3 regions of the Levilactobacillus sp. genome follow, and region 3 is predicted to be linked to each of the others. Evidence: riboswitches for the same ligand, from Rfam matches in the RefSeq annotation. Region 3 holds a riboswitch; each other region holds the start of a gene.
What was found. Region 3 has a riboswitch for thiamine pyrophosphate ahead of thiW (energy coupling factor transporter S component ThiW). Riboswitches for the same ligand answer to the same signal wherever they lie in the genome.
Positions count from the first base shown of each region.

Region 1 (2,237 bases), on a different contig from region 3:
TATTTACGCCCCTTTAAGAGGTTGTTGTAATTGTAGCAAACTTGGCCGTTGACGGTCATGGACCCAATCTTGCCGTCAGTCAAAACGCGCGGATAGCTGGTCATCAAATGCCGGGCTATCAACGCCACATCCTTGGCTGAGACCTTGTTGGCATTGGCCTTGCCGTAGGCGTAACCGAAGCGCTTCAGGTCACTGTTCTCCAGGCCCGAGGCCGAAACGAAGTGCGCCTTACCCAACTTCCAGGCCTTGGCTTGGGCGTTCATTTTCCGGATAAACTTGGCGTTACTACCGCTGACCCATTTGCCCAGCGCAATCGCCGAATTGTTGGACGAATCCAAGAAGGCCGCGTAGTAGAGCTGCTTGACGGTGTAGCGATGATTCAATTTAAAATGAAAGCCGCCACAATCCGCACTTCGGCTCATCGACACCAGGCCACGACTGGTAATCTTGACCTTATGATTCCAGTTGCTTTTTTTGCCGTCGATTTTCTTCAAGGTGAGATACAACGTCATGATTTTTGACACGGAGGCAATCGGCCGCGCCGTGTTGGCGTGCTTGGACCAGACGACCTTGCCCGTCTTGGCGTCCATGGCGACCGCAGCTTTGGCCTTGGTCAAGACGAACGGGGCCTTCCCACGCTTCAAGTAACCGTGCCAAATCCACCCCTTGACGCTGTGCTTGCTGTTTTGCACGTACAGGTAAATGCCCTTCGATTTACCGTGCTTGAGGGTTGCCTGCTTGGTGGCGTACCAGGTGGTATGGGGATGGGTCGTTAAGTTGCTGACCTTTTTGGTGTGTTTCTTGTTGTAAATGGCACCCTGACTGTGTTTCTTGTGGTAAGCGGTCTTCTTGATTTTCTTGGTGCTGACGGTGTGGTAGGCCGCCGCTTCGGCTGGCGAGGTCGGCATTAGCGCCCCACCCAACGTGACGAGCGCTCCGAGCGCCAAGGCCCAGTGATTGAGATGACTTTTCTTCATAAGTTAAGTGCTTCCTATCCTTTAATAATTAAGTTCACTAACAATTAGAATAGCACTCTTCCTCATCGCCGGATAGCGCATTTGGCCGTTTTGGACGGGCTTTTGGGGCTTTGTAACTAAACTGTAAAAAACGTTTCCATCCTGAATAGATCAACGACTCGGCACGTATTTTTCCAGTCACGGTTGCATTTACCCGCCAAATTAGTTACGCTTAGGGTATTCAAATACGACTGGGGTGCCTCGCGGCTGAGATCAAACCCATTGAACCTGCTCTGGTTAATACCAGCGAAGGGAACGCGTTATTTAGCTATCAATGAACCCCTACTAAGTTTTTAGTGGGGGATTTTTTTATTCGTTGGGCACCCCCGTCAAAACTCTCATAGGAGGCATCATCTCATGAAAAGTTGGCACATCCGCGATATTATTTTGGTCACGATTCTCGCAATTTTTATGGGCGTCATCTTCTGGATCATTAATCCCGTCTACACCTTCCTGGCGGCCGCTTTGGCCCCATTTGGTCTGCAACCCTTGGCAAATGAAATTCTGTTAGGTATCTGGGTCATGGCCGGTCCTTTAGCTGGCTTTATCATCCGCATCCCCGGTTCAGCGACGTTGGGAGAATTTCTCGGCGCCGTTGTTGAAATGTTTCTGGGCGGCGTCTGGGGCGCTAGCACGCTGATTTCCGGCGCGGTTCAAGGTCTCGGGGCCGAAATTGGGTTTGCGGTGACTGGCTACAAACGCTACAACTGGGTCAGCCTGAGTCTGAGTTGCCTGACCACGGCCATCGTGACCTTCACGTGGGACCTGTTCCGGAGTGGCTACGCTGCCTATCATTTGGGCTTTCTGGTACTGCTGTTTGCAGTGCGGTGCTTATCGATCTTCCTGTTCGGCGGCGTGCTGACCAAGCTGATCACCAACCTGCTGGCGCGGGCCCACGTCTTACCCAACGTCAGCGCCAAATAACCATTCTGTGCGCTGGCTTGGCAACATTGGTATTGGCTGGCCGCCTGCCGTTACGTGAAAGTCTAGGGGGGGACTGGTGCTGGGGGAAGACGGACCGAGCCAAAGTACGGTCTCGGTCCTTGCTTTGAGCCGAAGAACCCGTCTCAAAGTCACCAATTTGCCAGCAAAACCCACTGGCAAATTCCCCGGCTGAGCCTAGATTTCACTTCACTCTCGGCTCCTGCGGTGCATTACCGCTACGACAGCGTTAACTGTTATTTCACGTTGTTGGTTGTTCGCAACTGCGGTGAGTGGCGC
Region 1 covers NZ_JALCJA010000004.1:84,747-86,983, reverse strand. Annotated here, with positions in the region: gene LKH74_RS07345 (D-alanyl-D-alanine carboxypeptidase family protein) at 1-977, opposite strand, end outside; TPP riboswitch at 1,199-1,289, shown strand; gene LKH74_RS07340 (ECF transporter S component) at 1,374-1,940, shown strand.
Region 1: it holds a riboswitch for thiamine pyrophosphate, as region 3 does, so the genes downstream of both, LKH74_RS07340 (ECF transporter S component) here and thiW (energy coupling factor transporter S component ThiW) in region 3, are expected to answer to the same signal.

Region 2 (2,237 bases), on a different contig from region 3:
ATCGTTAGTGAGACCGGCCGCGTGGATATTTTGGTCAACAATGCCGGCTACGGCCTGCTGGGGGCCTTGGAAGAGGTGCCGATGGATCAGGCCCGCGACCAATTCGACGTGAACTTGTTCGGGGCGGCGCGGTTGATCCAATCTGTCCTGCCGATGATGCGCCAACAACACAGCGGCCGCATCATCAACATCACCTCCGTGGACGGCAAGATTGCCCAACCCATGGCCAGCTGGTACGTGGCGTCCAAATTTGCGCTGGAAGGTCTGTCGGATACCTTGCGCTTAGAACTGGAACCGTTGGGGATTCAAACAATCGTCGTTGAACCGGGGTCCATTCAATCCGAGTGGGCCGACATCGCCGCCGACCATTTGAAAGCCACCTCGGCGCAGGGTCCTTACCGGCCAACGGCGAACCGGGCTGCGGCCGTCTTGACGGTGGCCAAACAGTTTGCCAGTCAGCCGCGCGTGATTGCTCGCTTGGTCGACCGCGCTGCCTTGTCGCGCCGGCCCAAGACCCGCTATCATGCGGGGGCCGGTAGTCAGGTGCTGCTGGCGCGCCGGTTTATGTCCGACAAGATGATCGACCACATGTGGCACGTCGTTGGTGAGGCGGCTCAACGTTTTACCCATTAATATGAGAAGCGTTGCGTCGACAGCTAAACCTGCTATACTTAACTTAAACCAACACTAGGGGTGTCCACACTGGGCTGAGATACGGGCGACCGTGATCCCTTGGAACCTGTCAAGTTCAGACTTGCGAAGGGAACGTGTCGTGGCACCCACAACGGGCCACCGGTTCACTGAACGTGAGGCGGGGCCCGCTTTTTGTTTGGTGGAAAATTAAAGCGCTCACATAGTGGTTCGTTAGGTGGCCGTTAAATGCATGGCGTACCCCGCAGGTTTGTGTCACCGGCCGGGTATGCTAGAAGTGGCCGTTTACGGGACCAATTCAAGGGAGGAATTACCAATGAAAGTGGCTTTGCTAGATGAATTACGGGCACAAAACCCGATTGTCTTTAACGTGTCGAATTTCGTGACCGTCCAGGACGTGGCTAACGGCATCAACGCGATTGGCGCGTCGCCCATCATGTCCGAAGAGGTGGCCGAGGCGGACGAAATGGTTGGCCTGGCGGGGGCGGTGTGCCTGAACCTGGGGGCCGTCACCGCCACGCAGGTCACCCAGATTCGCGCCGTGGGGCAGTCCGCCAACCGGCAACACCGGCCGCTGGTGATCGACCCAGTGGCTGTCGGCGCCGTAAAATACCGGATGCAAATGGCGACCGGCCTGTTAAACGATTTTCATCCCGACGTGATTCGGGGCAATGCCGGTGAAATTGCGGCACTGGCGGGAGTCGACTGGCAGGCCAAGGGCATTGACGCCGGCGAAGGCACCGGTGACCGGACGGCGATTGCCAAGGCCTGCGCGCAGAAATTAAAGTGCGTAGTCATCCTCTCTGGCCCCACGGACGTCATCACGGATGGTGAGCGGGCGGTCAAGGTCTTGAACGGGACGAAATTGTTCCAGATCCACGTTGGCTCGGGCGACATGCTCTCCAGCATCGTGGCGGCCTTCTGCGCGGTCACGGACGACTACTTTGAAGCGGCCCAAACGGCCTGCCTGGTCTTTGCGGCCATCGGCCAACTGGTCGCGGAAGCCACGCCTAATCTGGGAGCGGGGACCTTTATCGTGAAGCTCCTCGACAAGCTCCAAACCACCACCGTCGCGGAAATCGAAGGCATTGCGGCTTTCGAATAATAAATGTTTCGGGGCTGGCCGCCTTATCCAGAAAATGGCGGAAACCAGTGCCTACGCCTGCCGGGGTTCCGCTTGCTATGGGGAACGGCTCCAGCCGAAGGGCGGTCTGCCGCCTCGCTTTGAAGCCTGGCGCAACCCACCAGTCTCCAAAGTCGTCCCACGCTGTAGGCTGGCAAACGACGCCAGCCAACACCGTCGACACAGCCGGCTCCACCCCGGCGATCTCCGGCAGGGTAGTGACCTTGTTGTTGGATAGCGTAACGCCCAGCTTTGGGGGAGATGGTTGTCGTTCTCGTTGACGGCATGTTGATTATTCAAGTAAGGGTGATTGATAAGCAACAATCGGAGCCGTGAGTGGCGCGAAATCTAGGTTCAGCCGGGGAATTTGCCAGTGGGCTTTGCTGGCAAATTGGTGACTTTGAGACAGCGAATTTCTGGCTCAAAGCAAGCACCGAGACCGCATTTTGGCTCGGGGCGTCCT
Region 2 covers NZ_JALCJA010000002.1:188,402-190,638, forward strand. Annotated here, with positions in the region: gene LKH74_RS03635 (oxidoreductase) at 1-633, shown strand, start outside; TPP riboswitch at 680-783, shown strand; gene thiM (hydroxyethylthiazole kinase) at 968-1,756, shown strand.
Region 2: it holds a riboswitch for thiamine pyrophosphate, as region 3 does, so the genes downstream of both, thiM (hydroxyethylthiazole kinase) here and thiW (energy coupling factor transporter S component ThiW) in region 3, are expected to answer to the same signal.

Region 3 (2,237 bases):
CAGGTGATTGGACCAGTAGTAGTCATTCATCATGGCCAAGTGGTTGTTGAAGTCATAGCCATCCTTTTGGAGCTGAGTGACGATAAAATGATTCAGCGTGGTGGCATCGTCGCTGGTCAATTGGGGCGACAAGGTTAACCCATCAGTTGTGAGTTGTTGGCGCCGGTAAGTGCCAGACTGTAGGAAGCCGTGCCAGACCCACCCAGCCGTCCGCCGATTCTTGCTGACGACGTAGTAGTAGCGAGCCCGGTGCGTGCCGTGAATGAACAGCGCCGTTTGTTTGACGACCCAGGTCGTGTGCGGATAATTTTTAAGATTATGTAGTTTGCGCGAGTGCGTCCAGTTCCAAATGGCGTGCGACTGCCGATTCTTGTTGTGGTAGTACATGGCACCGGTGTGAAACGTGATGTGGTCGGCCATTGTATAGCGACTGGCCTGCGCCGTGGCTGGTAAAATGAGACCGCCCAACAGTGCGGCGGCCGTGATGGTGACAATCTTTTTTAGCATCGAATCCCTCCCGTTTCTCAGTATACCAGACCGAAAATAGTTCGGCGCAACAATCGCATTAATCCCGAATCAGTGCAGCGTATTATGTGTTGCAAACGACGGCCAGACCCGGTATAGTTGGGCACAACTAAAAAAGACACTAGGGGTGCCCGTGGGCTGAGATGGATGACAATCCAATCCCTTCGAACCTGTTGAGTTAACACTCGCGTAGGAAAGTGGTCGGTCTACTGAATGATCAGGAAAACCGTCGTCGTGGGGAACGGGGGACTTTTTTGGTAATTTAAGTAGGGATGTGAGTCGTGTGTCAAAGAAAGTGTATCCGATGACGTTGACCGCCATGCTGGTCGCGCTCGCCGTGATTGGCGGTAGCGCCTTTTCGTTTACCATTGGGGTAGCTAAGGTCGCGCCGGTCCAGCATTTGATCGATGTTGTGACCGGTGTCTTGCTGGGGCCGTGGTGGGCCTTGGCTCAGGCCTTTTTGACCTCGCTGATTCGTAATATCATGGGGACCGGGACCGTCTTGGCCTTTCCCGGCAGTATGATTGGCGCGTTTCTTAGCGGTTGGTTGTTCCAGCGAACGGGTAAATTGTTGGCGGCCGCGCTGGGCGAACTGGTGGGTTCCGGCATCTTAGGGGCCTTTGTGGCCTATCCGGTGGCGGCCTGGTTGATGGGCACGACCGGCGCCGTTTGGCTGTTCTTGCCAAGCTTTTTTATGAGTGCGTTGGTCGGCGTCATCGTGGGCTACGCGTTGTTAAAGGCGATGTGGCCAACCGTGATTGCGCCGCGGTTGCGTAAGTTACAGGGGAAGTAAAAAAGAATGGGCCAAAAGGCGATTAGCCGGCGAGCATTAAGGCTGCTAACCGAATAATCCTGGTTTTGGATTGTTTGGTTAGCAGTTTTAAGCGGAACCGGCTGCCTGTTGGCGCACGTTTCGGCTAGGTAGAGGTGACGCAAAAAGCCTGGGAGGTTTCCCCAGGCTCTTAAGTGAAAAGCTTATTTGGCAAGCAACTGGGCGCTGAACTTGGCTTGAAATTCGAGCTGATAGGTCTTACCCGATTTGGCCGTGAACCGCTTGCCAGTGCGCTTGGTGCCGTATTTTTGCAACGTCAATTGTTTACCCGACCGTTGTAATTTGGTATACGACCAGGTCTTGTCCAACCGGTCGTAGGCCCGCAAACGGTACTGCTTGCCAGAACGTCGGTAGGCCAGGCGATTGCCGCCATAATCATGGTTGCCGTAATCGTACATGACGTACAGCCACTTTGGTGTCAGTACCATGGCATTGTTGGTGACGGTCGTGTCGTGGCCCTTTCGTTGGACCCGTGGTTTGGCGTACCACACGCCGCGCATGATCTGGGGCGTCCCCATGGTCCATTTCGCCGCTTGCGCCGTGGTCGTGCCGCTGACACCCAGGGCTAAGCCGAGCGTCAGGATGGTGCCGGTCAGTAGTTTGTGCAAAGTAATCCCCTCCGATGGCATTAGTATAGCAAATTTCATACGTAAACGGTACCATCGGCGAATGGTGGTGGCCATTTCCTAACAAAAGTTCTAAACTTTTGTTAGGAGGGATTTCTGACGTGAAAGAACAAGCAACTTTATCCAAGAAAACCATTTTACTAATGGCGGTGGTGACGGGGGTCATCGTCGCCAATCTGAACTTTATCCAGCCGATTGAAAACCTGATTGCCGCGGACTTTAACCTGTCCAAGGCGGTTGTCGGCATGCTGGCG
Region 3 covers NZ_JALCJA010000003.1:411,353-413,589, reverse strand. Annotated here, with positions in the region: gene LKH74_RS06740 (hypothetical protein) at 1-507, opposite strand, end outside; TPP riboswitch at 639-738, shown strand; gene thiW (energy coupling factor transporter S component ThiW) at 830-1,318, shown strand; gene LKH74_RS06730 (hypothetical protein) at 1,501-1,965, opposite strand; gene LKH74_RS06725 (MFS transporter) at 2,085-2,237, shown strand, end outside.